Regions from separate parts of the Brenneria rubrifaciens genome, predicted to be linked through region 3. Evidence: predicted binding sites of a transcription regulator. Region 3 holds the regulator's gene; each other region holds the start of a gene.

What was found. The regulator Fur, encoded in region 3, represses iron uptake genes when iron is present. The targets are predictions, from matches to a motif close to ATAATAATGAGAACNACTATCAA.
Region 1: a site for Fur is predicted at 5,251-5,273, ahead of EH207_RS07855 (siderophore-interacting protein). Genes of this name have one in related genera too.
Region 2: a site for Fur is predicted at 5,317-5,339, ahead of sodA (superoxide dismutase [Mn]). Genes of this name have one in related genera too.

What each region holds. Positions count from the first base shown of each region.
Region 1 covers NZ_CP034035.1:1,684,861-1,692,857, reverse strand. Annotated here, with positions in the region: gene purR (HTH-type transcriptional repressor PurR) at 330-1,361, shown strand; gene cfa (cyclopropane fatty acyl phospholipid synthase) at 1,707-2,858, shown strand; gene EH207_RS07865 (riboflavin synthase subunit alpha) at 2,913-3,548, opposite strand; gene EH207_RS07860 (MATE family efflux transporter) at 3,850-5,223, shown strand; gene EH207_RS07855 (siderophore-interacting protein) at 5,335-6,171, shown strand; gene EH207_RS07850 (isochorismatase family protein) at 6,255-7,193, opposite strand; gene EH207_RS07845 (condensation domain-containing protein) at 7,333-7,997, opposite strand, start outside.
Region 2 covers NZ_CP034035.1:3,492,280-3,500,276, reverse strand. Annotated here, with positions in the region: gene EH207_RS15600 (mannitol-1-phosphate 5-dehydrogenase) at 1-1,043, shown strand, start outside; gene EH207_RS15595 (MltR family transcriptional regulator) at 1,146-1,676, shown strand; gene EH207_RS15590 (YibL family ribosome-associated protein) at 1,771-2,133, shown strand; gene EH207_RS15585 (methyl-accepting chemotaxis protein) at 2,283-4,175, opposite strand; gene sodA (superoxide dismutase [Mn]) at 4,521-5,147, opposite strand; gene fdhD (formate dehydrogenase accessory sulfurtransferase FdhD) at 5,448-6,266, opposite strand; gene exaC (acetaldehyde dehydrogenase ExaC) at 6,579-7,997, shown strand, end outside.
Region 3 covers NZ_CP034035.1:1,155,844-1,163,840, reverse strand. Annotated here, with positions in the region: gene ybfF (esterase) at 1-452, shown strand, start outside; gene ybfE (LexA regulated protein) at 692-988, shown strand; gene EH207_RS05445 (methyl-accepting chemotaxis protein) at 1,030-2,700, opposite strand; gene fldA (flavodoxin FldA) at 3,658-4,185, shown strand; gene fur (ferric iron uptake transcriptional regulator) at 4,530-4,979, shown strand; gene glnS (glutamine--tRNA ligase) at 5,049-6,707, opposite strand; gene nagE (N-acetylglucosamine-specific PTS transporter subunit IIBC) at 6,900-7,997, opposite strand, start outside.

The DNA of each region.
Region 1 (7,997 bases), 530 kb from region 3:
TCCTTGATTGGGGATTCAACATCAAACGATAGTTTAAAACCACAACCCGATAACTCTGCCGATTCTTCCATAAGTTGAATGAAAAATCTCGTTCCTATGCCGCACTAATAGTATAAATTACTGCTTCCCCTTTCGTGGCAAATCGGACAAAATCCGCGGCTCAGGGTAGCGCTGCGTCCTGGTCGAAACGTCAACCTTGTTCCCCTCAGGTATAATATTCGGCACTCTCTACTGAATCCGGTTTTTTCGCCGGGAAGAAGAACTTCACACGCAGGCAAACGATTAACACTACCTACGACGGTAACAGGTAAGTCAGGAGTCATTTTTAGATGGCAACGATCAAAGATGTGGCAAAACGAGCGGGCGTTTCCACCACCACCGTATCGCACGTGATTAATAAAACACGTTTCGTCGCCGAAGAAACCAGGGCAGCCGTGAGTGCGGCGATTAAAGAGTTACATTATTCACCCAGCGCTGTCGCCCGCAGTCTAAAAGTCAATCACACCAAGTCCATCGGGCTGTTGGCAACGTCAAGTGAAGCGCCCTATTTTGCCGAGATTATCGAATCGGTGGAAAACAGCTGCTATGCCAAAGGTTATACGCTAATTCTGTGTAATTCACACAACAACCTCGACAAACAGCGCGCCTATCTTTCCATGTTGGCCCAAAAGCGCGTGGACGGCCTGCTGGTAATGTGTGCGGAGTATCCTCCCGCATTACTCACCATGTTGAAAGACTATCGCAGTATTCCGATGGTGGTCATGGATTGGGGACAGGCGCACAGTGATTTTACCGATACCGTCATTGATAATGCCTTTGAAGGCGGCTATATGGCAGGCCGTTACCTCATCCAACGCGGCCACCGGGACATCGGCGCCATTCCCGGCAGTCAGGAGCGTAACACCGGCAGCGGCCGCTATCTGGGGTTTTTGAAGGCACTGAAAGACGCGGATATTCCTGTGCGTGACGCGTGGATCGTTCAGGGCGATTTCGAGCCGGAATCCGGCTATAAAGCAATGCATCAGATTCTGGCGCGGAAGCATCGCCCAACCGCCGTTTTCTGCGGTGGCGACATCATGGCGATGGGCGCGATCTGCGCGGCGGACGAGTTGGGGTTGCGTGTCCCGCAGGATATCTCGGTCATTGGCTACGATAATGTTCGCCATGCCCGCTTTTTCACGCCGGCGCTGACCACGATCCACCAGCCTAAAGAGCGTCTGGGACAATCCGCATTCTCAATGCTGCTCGACCGTATCACCAGCAAACGGGAGGACGCACAGGTTATCGAAGTCCACCCGACGCTGATTGAGCGCCGTTCCGTGGTTGATGGCCCTTTCTGCGATCGCCCTCATCACGCCTGATATCGGATAATGTCTTCTCTCAGGCATCCGCCGTCCTTTCCGTGACACTGCTTCAGCCAATTTATACTTGTCCCCAGGCTGAAGCAGTCATAAACTGAATACGATTTTTACAAAAACTGCATTTTGCTTTCTTCAACTATCCTTAATTTTGCGCGCAAACGGATGCTGCGGAATTTATCTCAATGATGAGTGCCCCTACGTAGCTGCGTACCGGCTTTTCTTCTTCATTTTTCTCTGACGATTCAGAGAATAGGCGATAAGTATTTACCACTGGTATCAAACGTGGGTGAATATTGTCTATGTTTTCCTTGCGGCGCGTTATCGACCCCAAGGTAGGGAGAGGTTATGAGTTCATCATATATAGAGGAACTGGATAGCCATAACGCATCCTGGTTCCACATAGTGCATGAAATGCTGAGTATGGCGGATATCAAAATCAATGGTTCGCGTCCATTTGATATCACAGTGAAAAATCCAGAATTCTTTAAACGCGTGTTGCGCGAAGGCTCATTAGGGCTGGGTGAAAGCTATATGGATGGCTGGTGGGAGTGCGACCAGTTGGATATGTTTTTCCATCGCGTGCTGCTCGCCAAACTTGATAAAAAACTGCCCCGCCACCTGAGAGACATCTTACACATCGCCGCATCTCGTTTGATGAACCTGCAATCCAGGAGACGCGCGTGGATTGTTGGTGAAGAGCACTATGATTTGGGCAACGATCTGTTTTCACTGATGCTCGATCCCTACATGCAGTATTCCTGCGCTTACTGGAAAAAAGCGGCAACGCTGGAGCAGGCACAGGAAGACAAACTGCAAATGATCTGCGAAAAACTCCAGCTCAGACCTGGAATGACGCTGCTGGATATCGGTTGTGGCTGGGGTGGATTGGCGGAATTTGCCGCCCGTCGTTATGGCGTATCCGTTTGCGGCGTGACAATTTCCCGCGAACAGCAAAAGTTGGCTCAGCAGCGCTGCAAAGATCTGGACGTCACCATTCTGCTACAGGATTACCGCGACCTCACCCATGAGTTTGATCGCGTCGTGTCTGTCGGGATGTTTGAACATGTCGGTCCGCGCAATTATGACGCCTATTTTCGCGTCGTCAGTCAGAATCTCAAGCCTGACGGTCTGTTTCTGCTGCACACCATCGGCGCGAATCAAACCAACTCGCAGCTCGATCCCTGGACGGACAAATATATTTTCCCCAATGGCTGTCTTCCTTCCGTGCGTCATATTGCACAGGCCAGCGAGTCCTACTTGGTAATGGAAGACTGGCATAATTTCGGCGCCGATTACGACCGCACATTGATGGCGTGGCATGAGCGCTTCCAGCAAAGCTGGCCTTATCTTGCCTCACGTTATTCCGCACGTTTCCGCCGTATGTTCGGTTACTATCTGAATGCCTGCGCAGGCGCTTTCCGGGCACGGAATCTCCAGCTCTGGCAGATACTTTTCAGTTCAAATGGCGTTGAAGGGGGATTACGCGTTCCGCGCTAGTCCTGTCTGCTGAAAGCCGCCGGAAAGCCCCTCCCAACGGCTGGTGAAATACCGTTACGCTTCGCTGGCGGACACGGGCGTCTGTTGGCTGGCTAACACGCGCTCTACGGTATCCACCACCGCCTGAGTTTGCGGGTCGATTTCAATATTCACGCGATGTCCCAGCCGCTTCTGCCCCAGCGTGGTACGGTTAAGCGTTTCCGGGATCAAATGCACACAAAAACGGCTGCGGGTGACCTCGCCAATCGTCAGGCTGATCCCGTCAATACCGATAAAACCTTTGTGCAGCACATACTTCATCAGCGACTCGTCGGCCAGGCGAAACCAGATCTGGTGATTATTTTCCGATACCAGAATTTTCACCACCTCCGCCGTACAGATAATATGCCCGGACATAACATGTCCGCCGATCTCATCACCTATTTTTGCCGCCCGTTCGACATTGACGCGATCGCCTGCCTTCACTTCGCCAAGGTTGGTCAACCGCAATGTTTCTTTCATCAAATCGAAGCTGACGCAGTCGCCCGCTAGCGATGTCACCGTCAGACAGCAGCCGTTGTGCGCCACTGACGCCCCTGGGACCAACCCCGGCAGCAGTTCGGGTGGAAGTTTAAGCACATGCGTACGAAAATTTGATTTTTCATCAATGGACACCACCGGCGCGGTGCCTTGAACAATACCAGTAAACATACGGCGCTTGCCTCTTGAAAAAGGATGTAAATAAAACGGGTATTGAGCGATATACCCTAATTGACTCATATCAATGGCTGTCATGCAGTGTGCCCCAGATTAAGTGGAAAACCAAACCGCATGGCTAAAGTGAGTAAATATGTTAATCACTGTTAAATTTTCAGTGAATTTAATCTCCGGCATGCTGGTTTAGTTCCGGCAAGTCGTTACAATATCAGCCTCGCCTCTCACAGAGACGGCATTGCATTTATCCACGTTCGATTATCCCGCTATCCGGTTCGTCAATTCAAGGAAGGTGTTTGTGCAGAAGTATCTGTCCGAAGCGCGTAAGTTATTGGCGCTCGCAGTTCCTGTCATTATTGCGCAAGTATCACAAACCTCAATGGGTGTGGTTGATACCATTATGGCCGGCGCCTACAGCGCCACCGATATGGCTGCCGTCGCCATTGGCACCTCTATCTGGCTACCGGCCATTCTTTTCGGTCATGGATTATTGCTGGCTTTGACGCCGGTTGTCGCGCAGTTGAATGGTTCCGGCCGCCGTGAACGCATCGCGCATCAGGTTCAACAATCTTTCTTTCTGGCGCTGGTTCTCTCCGTGTTCATCATGCTGATGCTGTACCAGGGGGGTTACGCCATCAATCTGATGAATGACGGTTCGCCAGCGCTGGCGGAAAAAGCGGTTGGCTACCTGCGCGCGCTGCTATGGGGGGTGCCCGGCTACCTGTTCTATCAGGTTTTACGTTGCCAATGCGAAGGTTTGTCAAAAACCAAACCGGGTATGGTCATGGGTTTTATCGGGCTTTTGATCAACATCCCCATTAATTACGTGCTTATCCACGGTAAATTCGGCCTGCCCGAATTGGGCGGCATTGGCTGCGGAGTTGCCACGGCGTCGGTCTATTGGCTTATGCTACTGATGATGGTGATTTACACCCGCCGAGCCGCCTGGTTACGCGATATCAGGCGGCAACAATCACGCTTCAGACCGGACTGGCGTGTGCTGAAACGCCTGTTCTCGCTCGGTTTGCCCATTGCGTTGGCGCTGCTCTTTGAAGTCACCCTGTTCGCTGTGGTTGCGCTGTTGGTGCTGCCTCTGGGGGTTGTGGAGGTCGCGGGACACCAGATCGCGTTGAATTTTAGCTCGCTGATGTTCGTCTTACCCATGTCGGTTGGCGTTGCCACAACAATTCGCGTCGGCCACCGACTGGGCGAAGGTTCCGCCGAACTTGCCCGTATCGCGGCACATACCGGATTGATGACGGGGATTGTCATGGCATCCTGCACAGCGGTCTTCACCACACTGTTACGCGAACCCATTGCCCAGCTCTACAATCAGAATCCTGACGTAGTGGCGATGGCGTCGTACCTGATGTTGCTGGCCGCAGTCTATCAAATCTCCGATGCCGTACAGGTTATCGGCACCGGCGTGCTGCGCGGATATAAAGATACCCGGTCAATCTTTTATATTACGTTTACCGCCTATTGGATTCTGGGGCTGCCGAGCGGCTATGTGCTGGCGTTAACTGATCATGTCGTTCCCCGCATGGGGCCCGCGGGTTTCTGGTGTGGTTTTATTATTGGATTAACCGCCGCCGCGATCATGATCGCGACTCGCATTCGCTGGCTTCAGCGGCAACCCGTCTCACAGATTCTGGCAAGGGCGGCGCGCTAGGGGGCGAGTAAAAATCAGCCCCTCTGCATGATAATGATAACAATTAACATTTAAAGCCATAACTGATACGCTGGGCGGATAAAAAATAACCTTTACCTTGGGAGAAAAATGATGTCTGCAACCAACGACGCCCCCAAAACCACTTACCGCCCAGCCCCCCCGCAGTTGATCCAGGTTAAAGATTTTCGCGACATAACGCCCGGTCTTCGGCGTATCACATTCAGCGGTGAAAACCTGCATAACTACCCGCCGGACTGTGAAGGCTGGCACCTGAAAATCCTGTTACCATGTAAGGGGCAGTTAAAACCGGCTTTACCCACGTTGACGCCCCAGGGACCGCAATGGCAGGAAAATGAGGTGCCGCCGTTTATCCGAACCTACTCGGTACGGGCTATCCGACTAGGTCAGCGGGAGCTTGATATTGAGTTTGCCCTCCATGACGGCGCGGAAGGGCCGGCGTTGAATTTTGCCCGGCATGCCCAACCCGGAGACTGGATAGGAATCTCCAATCCTGGCGGCCCCGATCCGATGTTGCCGGAAGCAAAACACTATTTTATGGCCGGCGACCCCACCTCGTTACCGGCGATAGCGGCACTGCTGGAGAAAATGGCCCCCGATGCGCAGGGCAAAGTCATTATTCGTGTCGACGATGAGAGCGATAAGCAAGATCTGATCAAACCGGCCGGTGTGGAGGTCATCTGGCTGACAGGAGACATTTCCCAGACGGACAGGCTGGTAAACACGTTTACCTCATGGGCGTTACCCGAGCGGGAAGTCACTTTCTGGATCGCCGGCGAAGATCAGATAGTCAAATCGCTGCGTCGCTATATTCGCCGGGACAAAGGCTACGATCGTCAGCGAATCTACGCCATTCCTTACTGGCGCCACGGCTATGACGAAGAGCGTTATCACGATCTGCGCCATGAAATTATGGACAGCCAGGACTAGGCGAATCGCCGCGCGCCGGTACACCGGCGCGTGTCATGCGCTCCGCAGATGAATAACCCCGCCATCACGCGCCGACACCGCCGTCAATTATCTGCTCCGCTGCCGCATCCCGCCCGGCTGCTGACATTAATTCCGCCGCTCATACCCACGCGACCCTGACATTGATCCAGCAACGACTGCCAGCCGTTAAAAGTAGGATTTTTCATCAGGGAGATAAAATCGACCGCATACCCCTCCTGATGCAAGCGGGTGATCAGCGACATGATGCGCACCGAGTCCAGACCGTATTCGAGCAGGTTTTCATCGTCGCCAATCTCGCCGCAGTCTTCATCAAGCAGCGGCAACAGCACCTCGCGCAGACGCGCGTTATCCCAACCCGGCGTCTCGCTATTCAGCGCGTCCACCAGCCCGCCGGTGGTTGCCACCTGACCGCAGCAATTGGCCGTGTGGCACAGGGCCATCATATGCTGCTCATAACTGAAATCCGCCAGCGCATCGGCCACCATACAGGGTTTGATATCACGCATAAACGCGTCCAGAGCGGTTGTCAGGCAACCGATGTGCGCATAAACGCCACAGATTATCAATTGATTGCGCCCGCTGTTTTTCAGCATTAACTCTAAATCGGAGCGCTGAAACGCGCTGTAGCGCCACTTGGTTAACACGATGTCCTCCTTTTCCGGCGCCAGCGCATCGACAATCCCCTGCTGGCCGGCGCAATGCGTTAATCCCGCCCCCCAAATATCGTTCAGCAGGGCACGCTCCTCATCGTTCTGATTTTCGGGCTGGGCGGTATAGAACACCGGTATGCCCTGTTGACGGCAGGCCTTTTTCAGACGGGCAATATTCTCCACCACCCGCTTAACCAGCGGCGTGTCCTGTTCCCAGAAATTAAGGAAATAATGCTGCATGTCATGAATCAACAGCGCGGCACGGGACGTTGCCAGCGGCCAGTTGACTTTGTTGACCGGTAGCGCCGCCTGAACCGGCAAATCATAGCTTTTCAATTTAGGGATGCTCATTCTTTCCTCCTGTCAGTTAAGGTTGACTCGTCTCAGAGCGTGCTGACGCAGCCCTGGTTAAGCGATCCGGTAATTTGGTCCGGGTACATCGGCGGAACAAAGTCCGCCCCGATGCTCCCAGCCGGCGGCGATGATTCGGTCATGATGCCGCCTCGCCGCCGTGGTTCACCGCCTGCGGCGGCGAGACGAGCGCCGCGAGCGGCAGAACACCCGCCTGCGGTTCCGCCAGCCGCCCAAACGTCGCGGTGAGCGTACTGGCGATCAAATCGACCCGCCCGGCGTCATAGTGGCCGGTTCGGTAGCTCATCAGTACGCGTATCGACGTTTCGCCGTCGATGACCTCCTCCATCACCTCAAAATGCAGGCCCAGCAATGATTCGTTTTTTTCCGGGTCTACTTGCCGGAAAGCCACGCGGCCCCCCTCAGGCAAAGTAAAACAGCCGTTCAGTTTGTTTTTTGCATGCAGTTGGATAAAGACTTCAAACATATGCTTGCGATCCGATGCCTCTTCCTCCGACAGCGCTTCTTCAATCAAATCAATGGGAATATCGGTGTGAGGGATAGACTGGTTAATGTTGTTCTTCACCTGATCGATAAGCGCGGCCAGGGTGATCCCTTCGGTGAAGCGCAAACGATGCGCAACCACCGTGGTGAAATAACCGATGGTGTCAAAGAAGCGGGCATCGTTCCGTCCTGACGCCGACGTGCCGATGACCAGATCATCCGGCGCGCCGAGGCCGTGGAGCGTGGCCGCAATGCCGGCATACACCACATTGAACAGTGAAGCGCTGTGCTCATGGGCCA
Region 2 (7,997 bases), 1.7 Mb from region 3:
TGCTGGAAGCTTTGAACAGTCGTAAACGCTATCAGGTGCGTATTGTGGGAGAGCAAACGCGCCTGGATACCGTCAGTAACGTCAGTGCGGTGCACAGCGGCAGTCAGGAGGCCGCGGCGCTGATTGCCGGGGCCGATCTGGTCACCACCGCCGTTGGGCCGCAGATTCTGGAAAAAATTGCCGAAACACTCGCTCAGGGGCTGGTTAAACGTCATGCGGATGGCAATTCACGGCCGCTGAATATTATCGCCTGTGAAAATATGGTGCGCGGCACCAGCCAGCTTAAGCAACAGGTTCTGAAATTGCTGCCGGAAGTACTGCTCGCGTGGGTGGATACACACGTGGGATTCGTGGATTCCGCCGTTGACCGGATTGTTCCGCCTTCCGACGCGGGCAGCGATGATGTGCTGGCGGTCACGGTAGAAACCTTCAGTGAATGGATTGTGGATAAAACCCAGTTCTGCGGGGAACCGCCTGCGATTCCGGGCATGGAACTGACCGATAACCTGATGGCGTTTGTCGAACGTAAACTGTTTACGCTCAACACCGGCCATGCCATTACCGCCTATCTGGGGCAGTTGGCTCGCCACCAGACCATCCGTGATGCGATCCTCGATCCGGAAATTCGCGCCGTGGTCCGAGGGGCGATGGAAGAGAGCGGCGCGGTGTTGATCAAACGCTACGGTTTTGATGCCGACAAGCACGCGGCGTACATCAATAAAATCCTCAGCCGGTTTGAAAACCCCTATCTGCACGATGACGTGGAGCGGGTGGGGCGTCAGCCGCTACGTAAGCTGAGTAGGGGCGATCGCCTGATCAAACCGCTGTTGGGGACGCTGGAATATCAATTGCCCAACGACAACCTGATTATGGGTATTGCGGCGGCGATGCATTATCGTAGCGAACAGGACCCACAGGCGCGGGAACTGGCGGCGCTGTTGCGGAATCTTGGTCCGCAGGCTGCGCTGGCGCAGATTTCCGGTCTGGATGCTGACAGTGAGGTTGTTACGCAAGCCGTGAGCGTGTATAACGCCATGCAATAATTGGCTTGTCTCGGCGCCCCCCATGTTTGCCTTCTTTGCTGGTAAAGGGGACTGCCGAAGAGAATCAGGTCTATGCGCGGGTTAAGGATATGAGAAGTCGCGATGGAAGAAACACCGGCATTTGAAAATCGGGTTCTCGAAACGCTGAACTCCAGTACGACAGTGCGTAGCTTTATGCTCATGGCGGTTGACCTGCTGGCTGAGGCCGTCAGTATCCTGATGTTGCAGGTGTTTCGCAAAGATGACTATGCCGTGAAATATGCGGTTGAGCCACTGATGACGGGAACCGGGCCGCTGGGAGATCTGTCGGTGCGTCTCAAATTGATTTATGGCCTGGGGATGATCGACCGTAAAGAGTATGAGGATGCCGAATTGTTGATGGCGTTGGGCGAGGAACTTGCTCATGACCGGCATGAGTACCGTTTCACCGACGACGAGATTCTTGGACCGATTGGCGAATTGCACTGCGTTAGCGCACTGCCTTGCGCGCCTGCGCTCCCGGCGGGTGACGACCCCGCCGATCCCCTGTTGGTCAGCATGCGGCAACAGCGTTATCAGCAGATGGTGCGTTCGACGCTGGTACTGTCGCTCACTGAACTGATTTCCCAAATCGGTTCGAAAAAGGCTTTTTGATTCGTATTTATCCGGCCTTGCGCTGCACCGTCAGGCCGTTTGGTGTATGCTTGTGCCCCGCATGATTCTCCCGTTAGACAGGTTGATATAAGTGATGAAAGAGCAGGAAAAAGCAGAAATAAAACGCCTTAGCGATCAACTGGATGCGTTGACTCGTAAGCAGGTCGCGTTGCTTGCTCAGGGTGATGCCGAAGCGATAGCACTTAATCTGGAGGCATGCGAAAAGCTGTCGGCGGAAATAGAACGCCTGCGGAACGTGCGGGTTGAGAAGCTCAGTCAGGAAGCGCAAAAACTGTCTCGCTTGCCCTTCAGCCGCGCTATCACCAAAAAAGAGCAGGCCAATATGGGCGCGTTGAAGAAAAGCGTTCGCGGGTTGGTGATTGTGCATCCAATGACGGCGCTGGGCCGTGAAATGGGGCTGAAAGAGATGACGGGTTACGCGCCGAAGCCCTTTTAAACCGCTGTTCTCTCCCAGACCTCTACGGCAATCACACACCGCTATCCGGCGAAGGTCGATGCGAGAGGCGCGCAGCCCATAATTCACTGCGCGCGGTAGATAAATACTGGGATATCAAAGCAATAGCGTAAAGTGCATATCGTTTCTGATTATTGTTTATCGGCCAGTTGCGTTTGTGGCCGGGAGAAAGCGATGCTGGCTGGCGTTGTTTCATCTCGCGTATTGGATAAATGGAAGACGGAAACCGCCTGTTTCAGCAGCCTTGCCTGCTCTTCCAGCGAATCGGCCGCCGCCGAGGACTGCTCCACCAGCGCGGCGTTTTGCTGGGTGGTGCTGTCCATTTCCACGATGGCCTGATTAACCTGCTCGATACCACGGCTCTGCTCATCGGACGCAGTGGCAATTTCACCCATAATGTCATGCACTTGCGTGACTGACGTCACAATATCATGCATGGTTTTTCCGGCGTTGCCGACCAGTGAGGCGCCCTGGCTTACCTGACGGACGGACTCGGCGATCAAACCTTCGATTTCTTTCGCGGCTTGTGAACTGCGTTGCGCCAGATTACGCACTTCGCTGGCCACCACTGCGAATCCTCGGCCTGCTTCACCTGCGCGAGCGGCTTCTACCGCGGCATTCAGCGCCAGAATATTGGTCTGGAAAGCGATGCTGTTAATCACCGAGGTGATTTCCGCAATACGTTTGGAGCTTTGCTCAATGTCATTCATGGTTTTCACCACGTTGTTGACTTGCTCGCCGCCTTGCTTCGCGGTTTGGGACGCGCTGATGACCAGATTATTGGCGTGATGCGCGTTATCGGCGTTCTGTTTTACCGTGGCCGTCAGTTCTTCCATACTGGCCGCCGTCTGCTCGACCGCTGCCGCCTGCTGTTCGGTGCGTGAGGACAGATCGGTGTTACCGGCAACGATTTCGCCTGAGGCGGTTGAAATCTGGCTGACGCCAATGCGGATTTCATCAATCATGTTATGCAGATTATCATTCATTTTCGCCATGCTTCTCATCAACTGGCCCAGCTCATCGCTGCGGGCGGTCTTGATGGACATGGTGAGATCGCCGGTGGCGATACGCTCGGCCATATGCAGCGTTTGATCCAGCGGCGTGGTGATTTGGCGGGAAATAAACCAGGAAATCAGCAGCCCCAGAATCAGCGTAATCAGCGCGCTGATGGCCATTTGAATTTTAGAGGCATCGATGTCCTGCTGAGTCCACTCCAGTTGGCTGTTGAGCAACGCTTCGACTGCGTCGTTCATCTGGTTGGCGGTGACGCCCATCTGCCGGGCCATCGCCACTTCTTCCTCATAGGCAGGCATATACGCGATCGCCTTTTCTTCATAGGCGTTCACTATGCTGATAACCGGATTTAGAATTTTCTGTTGCTCAGGGGTCAGGGTTTGATATAGAGAGGTCAGCGACGATTGTGCGTCATTGATCGCGCTTTTCAGATTTTCTTCCGCCTCTTTGTCGCGTGCAAGCAGAATACCGCGCGCATGATAACGAATGGAGGTCAGCTTCTGATTAAGTTCAGAAACTAATAATTGAAGAGTTGTATTATAACCCTCAGCTTCTAATTGAGCGTCGAGCTGTTTTAGGTATTGATTGCTTTCCCAGAGGTTCCAGCTTTTTCTGATGTCATCTTTTTTATTGACGGCCGCAATATAGCTTTGCTGGATTTTCTGATATTCGGCAATAGTGGCGGTAATTCGGGAAAGCGTCGCAGCGTCATTTTCCGGCCAGTCCCATTGTTTCGCCTCAGATACCAACGTATTCATATTATTAATGTGAAGAATATTTTTCTCTATATCTTCCGGCCGGTAACCCACGCTATATAGCGCCCGGTAATACTTAGCCTGATTGATTTCTTCACGGATTTCGCTGCTTAAATTGACTTTATCAATACTTGTCTTTAATTCCTCTACGTGCATGATGCCCGCACCGGCAATGAACGCCGTCATTATTAATATCAGACAGAAACCTAACCCTAATTTTTTACCTACTTTGATATTTTCGAATTTTATCGCCATTCCATTTTTTCCAATTATTATGAACTGAATCACCCGATCTGGTAATACCTGCAATTTGCGAGTGGCATTGGCATCGTGAGATTGCCGTTTGCTAAACGATATCTTCACAAATTCACACGATAAAATTGCAAACAATTTATCGGCAACTGTCATGAAAACTTTATATTTACGTGATGATTTGAAATTGAAGAAGAGAGAAAATCGTGAGTTTGATGCGTGGGTAAATAATAAATCGGAATAACAGTAGGTTATCCCGATTTATGTCATTAAGTGGGCCCTTTATCTTTCAGATCGTCATATCCTGAAATCAATGGGCAAACACCCCTGGCGAAGCAGCGAAAAAGCCTATTTTTTCGCTTCGGCAAAACGGCTTGCCGCTTCGTCCCAGTTCACCACGTTCCAGAATGCTTTGATATAGTCCGGGCGGCGGTTCTGATATTTCAGGTAGTAGGCGTGTTCCCACACGTCCAGACCCACGATCGGGTAGCCGGACGCGCCAGAAATGGCTTCACCCATCAACGGGCTGTCCTGGTTTGCGGTAGACACCACAGCCAGTTTTCCGTCATCCTTCAGAACCAGCCACGCCCAGCCGGAGCCGAAACGGGTTGCCGCGGCCTGTTCAAATTTTTCTTTGAATGCGTCAACGCTACCAAAATCGCGCTCGATGGCGGCTTTCAGATCGCCTGCCAGCGTCGTACCCAGTTTCAGCCCTTTCCAGAACAGGCTGTGGTTTGCGTGACCGCCGGCGTTGTTACGCAAAACGGTTTTTTTCTCTGCCGGCACTTTGTCAAGTTGCGCAATCAGCGCTTCAGCGGACAGACTGGCGAACTCAGGCAGGGATTCCAGCGCTGCGTTTGCGTTATTGACGTAAGTCTGGTGGTGTTTGGTGTGATGGATTTCCATCGTTTGCTTGTCGAAGTGAGGTTCCAGCGCGTCATAGGCATAAGGCAGGGATGGCAGTGAATAACTCATGTTTAGCATCTCCATGGTAGTAGTACTGAAGTGGTAGTACCGAAAAAGCGTTAGAGGTACGCCTACTCAAGTACAGCGTTTTCCTGTACATAAAGTTTTCTCGTACCAATCAAACGGCACACACTATTGTTAGCACCGCGTAAGTATTAGGTTCATTATAGTTAATTAAATGATATTGAAAATGATTATTCTCGCCCCGGCGTCATGGGCGGCGGTTTTTTAGCCCAGAATAACAAGCGGTTATGTCATTATATCCCAGGCTAGAAACAATTTGCTCTAAGGGGGGCGGTGTCTCTTTGGTCATTCGCGCAACCGCTGAGGGTGAGTATAAATGGTGGAGCGACCCGGCCGGCTGAAGCCGGCCAGCGTCAGATTGCACCGCTCGGCGACGTCAACGGCCAGCGATGTGGCGGCGGACACGGCAAACAGGATTTCCACGCCGCACTGGGCGGATTTCTGCACCATTTCATAGCTCGCCCGGCTGGAAACCAGCACCGCCCCTTGCTGCCACGGCTGTTTTGCCCGCATGCCAAGCAGTTTATCCAACGCGACGTGGCGGCCAACGTCTTCATAACCGCCTTGCAACGCGCCATCCGGCGTAATCCAGGCGGCGGCGTGGGTGCAACCGGTTAGCCGGCCAATCTGCTGCACGTCTTTTAGCTGCGCCAGTGCGGTGTCGAGGTTACTGAGCGAGAACGTTTGAGTGAACGGCAACGGCGTAACCGGCCTGTCAATCTCGGATAGTTGCTCCACCCCGCAGACGCCGCAGCCTGTGCGCCCGTCCATTGCCCGGCGGCGCGCTTTCAGCCCGGCGAAGCGGCGGCTGGAAAGCTCGATTTGTACTTCAATGCCGTTGCATACAGGCTGGATGTCCATCCCGTAGATATCCCGCGGTGACGTAATGATGCCCTCCGAAAGCGAGAACCCCAGCGCAAACGCTTCCAGATCCTTCGGTGACGCCATCATGACAACGTGCGAAATGCCGTTGTAGACCAGCGCCACCGGCACTTCCTCCGCCAGACAATCGTTCTGCGGCTGTGACAATGCGCCTTGATGACGCACGGTGCGCCGCGATGCCCCGACAGGGACGGTAACCGCTTGTGGATGAAGGTCTTTCATCAGAAATACCCGTAAGGTAATAACTCTAAACTGTGGATGGCATTATTTCACCACCCCTTGATGGATGCGAATTTTTCTCCCCTGAATGGTGAGCCTTTACGTAAACGCATGTATGGCCGTGGCGGTACGAATAATAAAATTGTGCGTCACCTCGAAGAGTTGTCATTCTTGCCGGTTTACGCCTGTCAGAAATGTGTATCTGCATATACGCTTTGTCCATGCTCTTTTTGTTTAGCGAATTTTTTCATATTGGCTCTGTTTTCACTGCGGCACGACCGCGTACGCGCATCAAACAGCGAAAAGGAGACTGAAATGACACTAGACACTTCTACGGGCCGGTCGACCTCCGGCGATTACGGTTCCCTCAATCTGAAAAAACGCTATGACAATTTTATTGGCGGCGCCTGGGTGCCGCCTGACGGCGGGCAGTACTTCGTCAACCTGACGCCCATCACCGGCCAGCCGCTGTGTGAAGTGGCCAGTTCGACCGCTCGGGATGTCGACTATGCGCTGGATGCGGCCCATCAAGCGAAGGTGGAATGGGGCGGAATGTCCGTGCAGGCGCGCGCTTTGATCCTGAACCGCATTGCTGATCGAATGGAGCAGAACCTTGACCTGCTGGCGAATGTCGAAACCTGGGACAACGGTAAACCCATTCGTGAAACCCACGGCGCCGATGTGCCGCTGGCCATTGACCACTTCCGCTATTTCGCCGCCTGTATCCGCTCGCAGGAAGGCGCAATCAGTGAAATTGACGGCGATACCGTCGCCTACCATTTCCACGAGCCGCTCGGTGTGGTGGGGCAGATTATTCCCTGGAACTTTCCGTTGTTGATGGCCTGCTGGAAAATGGCGCCGGCGCTGGCCGCGGGAAACTGTATTGTGCTGAAGCCCGCCAAGCTGACGCCGCTGTCGGTGCTGATCCTGATGGAGCTGATTCAGGATATCCTGCCGCCGGGGGTCATTAATGTCGTTAACGGTTCGGGCAGTGAGATCGGTGAATATCTGGCGACCTCGAAACGTATCGCCAAAGTCGCGTTTACCGGTTCGACGGAAGTCGGTCAGCAAATTATGGGCTATGCCGCCCGCAACGTAACGCCAGTGACGCTGGAACTGGGGGGAAAATCGCCGAATATTTTCTTTGCTGACGTCATGGATAAAGAAGACAGTTTCTTTGACAAAGTGCTGGAAGGGTTCACGCTGTTTGCCTTCAATCAGGGTGAAGTGTGTACCTGTCCGAGCCGGGCGCTGGTGCAGGCGTCGATTTATGATCGCTTTATGGAGCGCGCCATCAAACGCGTCGAATCTATCCGCATCGGTCATCCGCTGGATAGTCAAACCATGATGGGGGCACAGGTATCCGCCGGCCAGTTGGATACGATTCTTAACTATATCGATGTTGGCAAGAAAGAAGGAGCCCGCGTGCTGACGGGGGGACAGCGTAAGGCGATGCCGGGGGATCTGGCGCAGGGGTATTATCTGGAGCCTACTATCCTGTTTGGTAAAAACAGCATGCGCATTTTCCAGGAAGAGATTTTCGGGCCCGTGCTGGCGGTGACGACTTTCAAAACGATGGACGATGCGCTGGAGATTGCCAACGACACCGAGTACGGCCTGGGGGCTGGCGTATGGAGCCGCAATGGTAATGTGGCGTATCGCATGGGCCGTGGCATTCAGGCGGGACGCGTCTGGACCAACTGTTATCATGCTTACCCGGCGCACGCGGCCTTT
Region 3 (7,997 bases):
TGGAAAAACTGGTGGTGATTGATATCGCGCCGGTGGGCTATCAGGTACGCAGGCACGATGCGATTTTCTCCGCGCTCAGCGCGGTCACCGAGGCGGGGATCACCTCACGTTCAGACGCCGCCGGATTGATGCGCCAGTTCATTAAAGAAGAAGGCGTGATTCAGTTTCTGCTGAAATCTTTCCATCAAGGCGAATGGCGTTTTAATGTGCCGGTATTGCGGGAACAGTATGAAAATATCGTCGGTTGGCAGGCCATCCCCGCGTGGCAGGGACCCATTCTGTTTATTCGTGGTGAAAACTCGCCGTATCTGGACGATATCCACCGTGATGCCTTGTTGAGCCAGTTCCCGGCCGCCCGCGCTCATGTGATCGGCGGCGCTGGTCACTGGGTTCATTCAGAGAAACCGAATGCTGTTTTGCGGGCCATTCATCGTTTTCTGGATGCCGGTTAACCAGGCTCGCAAACGGCCTAAGTTATCCGTTGTCGCCGTCAGTACCGCTAGGGTATGATGGCGCCCGCAGTAGAGGGATGGCTGATAAGCCACAAGCATTGTAACCACATCATCAAAATGCACGCGTTATATATCCGTAGATTTCATCATGCAGGCAAGCCGGTTCAACTGCCTGATGAGAGGTAAAGGAAATAAGGATGTGCGCGTTTTGGTCCGAATACCTTGCACTATCACTACTTATGGCAAAAGAACAAACGGATCGCACCACGCTGGATCTGTTCGCAGATGAGCGCCGCCCAGGTCGCCCGAAAACCAACCCGCTTTCACGTGATGAACAGCTAAGAATCAACAAGCGCAACCAACTGCGGCGCGATAAAGTTCGCGGGTTGCGGCGTATTGAATTAAAAATCAATAGCGAGGCGGTGGATATACTAAATAGCCTGGCAGAACAACAGAATATCAGCCGTAGCGAACTGATTGAGCAAATACTGCTGGCTCAGTTGGCCGGACAAACCTCTCAAGATAGCGATGTCTAAGGTTTGTGTGGCGTCATCCCTGACACCGATAAAGATCAGGATCAGAATTTTTCCCAATTATCCTTGCCAGGCGGCAGCGCTTTCCTGGCAGGCGCAGCAGCGACGGCCCGGGGCGCCTGCGCTGATTTTGCCGCGACCTGCGGTTGTGAATGCTGCTCGGACAACTGGAATAAAGAAACCGTCTGGTTGAGCAACGCAGCCTGCTCCTCAAGCGACCGTGCGGCAGCCGAAGCCTGTTCCACCAACGCCGCATTCTGCTGAGTAACGCTATCCATCTCCGCGACGGCCTGACCAACCTGCGCAATCCCTTTGCTCTGTTCTTCCGAAGCGGAGGCGATTTCGCCCATGATATCCGTTACGTTTGTAACCGCCCGCACGATTTCATTCATGGTGCTACCGGCATCTTCAACCAGATTTGAGCCGGTATCCACACAGCGTACCGATTCGGCGATCAACCCTTCAATTTCTTTCGCGGCTTGCGCGCTGCGTTGCGCCAGGCTACGAACCTCCCCTGCGACCACGGCGAAGCCACGACCTTGCTCACCGGCCCGTGCCGCCTCTACCGCGGCGTTAAGCGCCAGAATGTTGGTCTGGAAGGCAATACCGTTAATCACGGTGGTGATTTCTGCAATCTTTCTTGAACTGCCAGAGATTTCCGCCATGGTTTTCACCACATTTTCAACGATACCACCGCCTTTCTTCGCAGTTGTGGAAGCTTGCAGCGCCAACTGGCTGGCATGACTGGCGTTTTCCGCGTTCTGCTTCACCGTTGCCGTCAATTGTTCCATGCTGGCCGCGGTTTCTTCCAGTGCGGAAGCCTGTTGTTCCGTGCGTGATGACAAATCATTATTGCCAGCGGCAATTTCCGACGCCCCCTGATAAATAGAATCCGTACTGCCTCGGATAATGCTGACAGTATTTGCTAAACTGGCTTGCATTTCGCGCAGTAGCGGGAACAATCTGCCAACGCAATTACGGCTAAAATCAACAATCGGTTTACCCAGTTGGCCCGAGGCAATCACGCCGAAATGATCGCGCAGAACATTCAAAGGACGCACCAGACAGACCACCAGATAACGGTCAGTCAGAAACAGTAGCACCAGACCGATGATCAACCCCGCCAGCAAAATAACCTGGCCGATGAAGGTGATTTCCTCAAAACGAACACCTGCGGCAGCAAACTTTTCTGAGCCGGCTTTATTAAAGGCGCTCAGCGATGCCCCAAACTTACGGCTTAATGGCGGTACACCATCTCTGGCCAGATTTTGATAATCATCCAGCATATTTCCAGCAGCTTTTTGATACAACGGTTCAATGCCCTGAACAATCAGGTCATTCCAGTCGCGGCTGACCGCCTGGACCAGTTCATCATCCAGTCCTGCATGGTCGATGGTATTGAATGTCGCCAAATCCGATTTCAACGTGTTAAGGGCCGCCAATGCCGAAGCCTGCTCCTGCTCCGCCGTCGTATTGTCGCCGCTGCGCCGGGCATCAACGGATCGGGCCAAACGCGTTACCATACGGAAATATTGATCATTCCCCTGATTCACAAAGTTCATGTTCTGCACCAGCAGAGTGCTGGTCTTGGATGTCGTTGTCATCTCTTTAAAAGAGAACATGGTATATATCGACACGCCTCCCCACAGCACGCAAAAGGTGCCCAGCACCCACAGCATTGCCGTTCTAATGGTAATGTTCTTTATAGAACTCATAGCTCACTCCAACTCTAGGCGGTAAAATATAATAAGGATGGTTTTTATCGTTGTTCGACATACAGAGTCTGGAAAATTCATACTACGAAATATGCCTTTTCTCTCCGGCACCCGAATTTCACGATATTAAACCCAACAGGATCACGCTATTAATCGACAAAATTCAGAGAATATTTATAGCTGGATATATCTTTTCGACGACTGTTTTTCCATTCCGTGAACAATCTCATAGTTTTATATGAATTAAGCTATTTATCTGATTGAGTTATACCAAAAACCGTTTACTGACCATCAACATTTAAGTGCCCGCTTCGTTCAAGAGTAGTGAAAACCGCGCCGCGGGGTAACCGGGCATCCCGCCTTGTACCGGAACGTCCTACGCGTTCTCACTATTCTGGAGAATTCGATATTTTACCGTGAGTTTTCTCCAAGAATTGAGTATGTTAATACGCTGGCAATACGATATTTATTGTAACACTTAATTACCCTACTAATTATTTCTTGCCAAAACCGACACTAACGAAATTTCTTAAAATTTATCAGCTTTTTAATTTATCTGCTAAGTGAGTTAGCATTATAAAGAGTAAAACAATGCAGCTTCATTACATTTGACACACTTTCACATAAACAAAAGTTCATTTTTAAAAGGGCTACCAATTTGAATGTTTCTTTTCCGCAAAATATAAGGGAATGGAGGATATCAAGATATGGCCAGGAAGAGCGTGACATGACCAAATGAAATCGGTATCACTTCTTCAGAACTCAGCCATTCTTTCATTGATTCCATCAAGAGCATCCGTTCCTGCGGTTATGAATGATGACAAAGCAAAATACATTGTCCAATTGAGTTATCCTTACCGATACGAGTTTCTCATGCAGGTAGTGTCTGTTATCATGAGCCGATAAGTCGATGAGGTATGGCATCATATCATTAAGAATCAAGAGGTTATCTAATTCATGGCACTGATAGGAATTTTCTTTGGCAGTGATACTGGCAATACGGAAAACATTGCCAAGACGATCCAACAGCAACTGGGCGCCGGTGTTGCTGAAGTTCATGACATCGCCAAAAGCAGTAAAGAAGACCTTGAGGCTTTCGATATTCTACTCCTGGGTATCCCCACCTGGTACTACGGTGAAGCCCAATGCGACTGGGATGACTTTTTCCCCACGCTGGAGGAGATCGATTTCACGGGCAAACTGGTTGCCCTGTTTGGCTGTGGCGATCAGGAAGATTATGCGGAATATTTCTGCGATGCCATGGGGACTATCCGCGATATTATTGAGCCGCGCGGAGCAACCATTGTCGGCCACTGGCCAACAGAAGGGTACTACTTTGAAGCCTCCAAAGGCTTGGCTGATGATGACCATTTCATCGGCTTGGCTATCGACGAAGATCGTCAACCTGAGTTGACCAACGATCGCGTCTCTGCCTGGGTAAAACAGATCAGTGAAGAGCTGAGTCTGAAAGATCTGGTCAGTTAATGAGGCTTTTGGCTCTGATACCCTGATCAGAGCCAAATTGATAGGAAAAACCTTTTATAATGATTGACACATTTTTTTAACTTCCCTTCATTAACCTGTACAATATACCCATCGGTTTTGTACGTGTATAAATATTTCCCCATTTATCAACAATACATTGCGTTGAATGTCTATAGTATAGATAGGGATAATATTGTTAACATTCCATTGTTTTCATTTTGAATGCACGGTTCTATAATGAGGCACTATTCTATCTTTTGAGCTCTATCTTTTGAGCCGACCGATGTCATAGGCTAGATGCTAGATAGCCTCCATTGATAAGTAAGCAACAGGACTAAATCCGCATGACTGACAATAATTCCGCATTAAAGAAGGCCGGCCTGAAAGTGACTCTTCCAAGACTGAAAATTTTGGAAGTACTACAGGACCCTGAGTGCCACCACGTCAGTGCGGAAGATTTATATAAAAAACTGATTGATATGGGCGAAGAGATTGGTCTGGCGACTGTCTACCGTGTACTGAATCAGTTTGATGACGCAGGCATTGTAACCCGACATAACTTTGAAGGTGGCAAGTCAGTTTTTGAACTGACCCAACAACATCATCATGACCATCTGATTTGCCTGGATTGCGGCAGAGTCATTGAATTTCGTGATGAATACATTGAAGGGCGCCAGCGCGAAATCGCTGAAAGACACAGCATCAAGCTGACTAACCATAGTCTGTATCTATATGGGCATTGCAGTAACGGGGATTGCCGTGAAAACGAAACCCTGCACGACGCAAAAAGATAAATCTACCGCATATAATAAAACCGCCGCGGCGGTTTTATTTTTTACCTCATCTGACCAATCTACCCGGCGTTAGCCAACCCAAGTATCCCGCAAGCCTACCGTACGGTTGAACACCAGATGCCCAGCACGAGAGTAAACGCGATCTGCGCAGAAATAACCTTCTCGTTCAAACTGATAGGCTTTTTCGGCTTCAGCCTGCGCCAGACTTGCTTCAACAAAACCGTGAACGACTTTCAGTGAATCCGGGTTAATGGTGGACAGAAAATCATCCGCCGCTGCCGGGTTCGCGACGCTGAACAGACGATCGTACAGGCGAAATTCCGCTGGCAGCGCGTGTGCGGCCGACACCCAGTGAATAACCCCTTTCACTTTGCGACCATCTGACGGATCTTTGCTTAGCGTTTCAGGATCGTAACGGCAATAAATGGCCGTGATCGTGCCCTGCTCGTCTTTCTCAATATGATCGGCCCTGACCACGTAAGCGTTACGCAGACGAACTTCTTTGCCCAGCACCAGACGCTTGTACTGCTTGTTGGCTTCTTCACGAAAGTCAGCGCGATCAATATAAACCTCACGGCTGAACGCCACCTGGCGCGTGCCCATCTCCGGTTTGTTCGGATGATTCGGCATGATGACCCACTCTTCATGGTCTGAAGGCACATTTTCGATAATCAGTTTCACCGGTTCCAGAACTGCCATAGCACGCGGTGCATTTTCGTTCAGGTCGTCACGGATACAGGATTCCAGCGCCACCATTTCGACAATGTTGTCCTGCTTGGTGACGCCAATACGCGCACAAAACTCGCGGATAGACGCGGCGCTATAGCCGCGACGACGTAAACCGGAAATGGTCGGCATTCGCGGATCATCCCATCCCTCGACAATCTTTTCCTCGACCAGTTGATTGAGCTTACGCTTAGACATGATGGCATATTCAAGATTCAGACGAGAAAACTCATACTGACGCGGATGGCAGGGAACGGTGATGTTGTCCAGAACCCAGTCATACAAACGGCGGTTATCCTGAAACTCCAACGTACACAAGGAGTGGGTCACCCCCTCCAGCGCATCGGAAATGCAGTGGGTAAAGTCATACATCGGGTAGATGCACCACTTATTACCGGTCTGGTGATGCTCAGCAAACTTGATACGGTAGAGAACCGGATCGCGCATCACGATAAACGACGATGCCATATCAATTTTAGCGCGCAGACAGGCGGTTCCTTCGGCAAAACCCCCGTTACGCATTTTTTCAAACAGCTCCAGGTTCTCCTGTACGGTACGGTCACGATAAGGGCTATTTTTACCCGGCGACGTCAGCGATCCACGGTATTCACGAATCTGCTCCGGCGTCAGTTCATCAACATACGCCAACCCTTTGCTGATCAACTCAACCGCATACAGATGCAGTTGATCGAAATAATCGGAAGAATAGCGAACATCACCGCTCCATGAAAAACCCAACCATGTTACGTCACGTTTGATTGACTCGACGTATTCAATATCTTCTTTTACCGGGTTGGTATCGTCAAAACGCAGATTACACTGCCCCTGGTAGTCACGGGCAATACCAAAGTTCAGGCAGATAGACTTCGCATGCCCGATATGCAGATAACCATTAGGCTCCGGTGGAAAGCGCGTCTGAATGCGATCGTGCTTACCGGATGCCAAATCTTCATCAATAATCTGGCGAATAAAGTTAGTTGGGCGGGCTTCAGCCTCACTCATTCTCGATTCCTCAATGCTAAAACGACCTATAACCGTTAATGATCCAACAAGCTACGCCTGGAAACAACCGTTAGTTTCATTAAATTATCAATGATGAAAAAAAAGGGTGAGACAGTGATCTCACCCCGCATATTTAACCGATATGACGCTACTGAATATAACGGACCGCCATTCACATGGCGCCAAATGGCGTCACTCTTGACTGATTTTCTTCAGCGCGGAAGCGATGGATTCTGCCTGCGTCCCCACCACAATCTGGACGCTCTGCTTATTGAGACGGACAACGCCCGCCGCGCCGAGCCGTTTGACCTGAGCTTCATCAACCAGGCCGGAATCCGCGACATTCAGACGCAAACGCGTAATACAGGCATCAATTCCAACCAGATTATCTTTGCCGCCAAGCGCCTGCAAGTAGCCACGCGCCAGTTGATGGCTGTCTTTGGCCGTGGGTGCCGCTGACGCCGTATTGACAATATCTCCATCGGCCTCGCTACCCGTGACGGACAGTTCACGCCCCGGCGTCAGTAGGTTGAAACGGGTGATGGTAAAACGGAATACCAGATAGTAAATCACGAAGAACGCCAGCCCTTGCGGTATCAGCATATACCAGTGCGTTGCCAGCGGGTTGCGCGATGACAGTATCATATCCACCAGTCCGGCGCTAAAGCCAAAACCTGCTATCCAATGCATGCTGGCCGCAATGAAAACCGAAATCCCGGTGAGCAGCGCGTGGAGGAAATACAGCACCGGCGTGACAAACATAAATGAAAACTCAAGCGGTTCGGTGATCCCGGTGAAGAAGGAAGCAAATGCGGCCGCGATCATAATCCCGGCGACTTTACTCTTATTCTCAGGGCGCGCGCAGTGATAGATGGCTAACGCGGCGCCGGGCAGACCAAACATCATGATCGGGAAGAACCCGGCCTGATATCGTCCGGTAATTCCAATAACCGCTTTACCGGCGTCGATAGACTGTTGTCCAGCCAGGAAATTCGGAATGTCGTTAATCCCGGCCACGTCAAACCAGAATACCGAGTTCAGCGCATGGTGCAGACCGACAGGAATCAACAAGCGGTTGAAGAACGCATAGACACCAGCGCCAATCGAACCTAATTGCTGAATGTTCTCGCCAAAAGCCACCAGCGCATTATAGATGATCGGCCAAGCGTACATTAAAATGAACGCCACCACAATCATCAGGAATGAGGTAAGAATTGGAACCAGACGACGCCCGCTGAAGAATGACAAGGCTTTTGGCAATTCCACCTGACTAAAGCGGTTATACAGTTC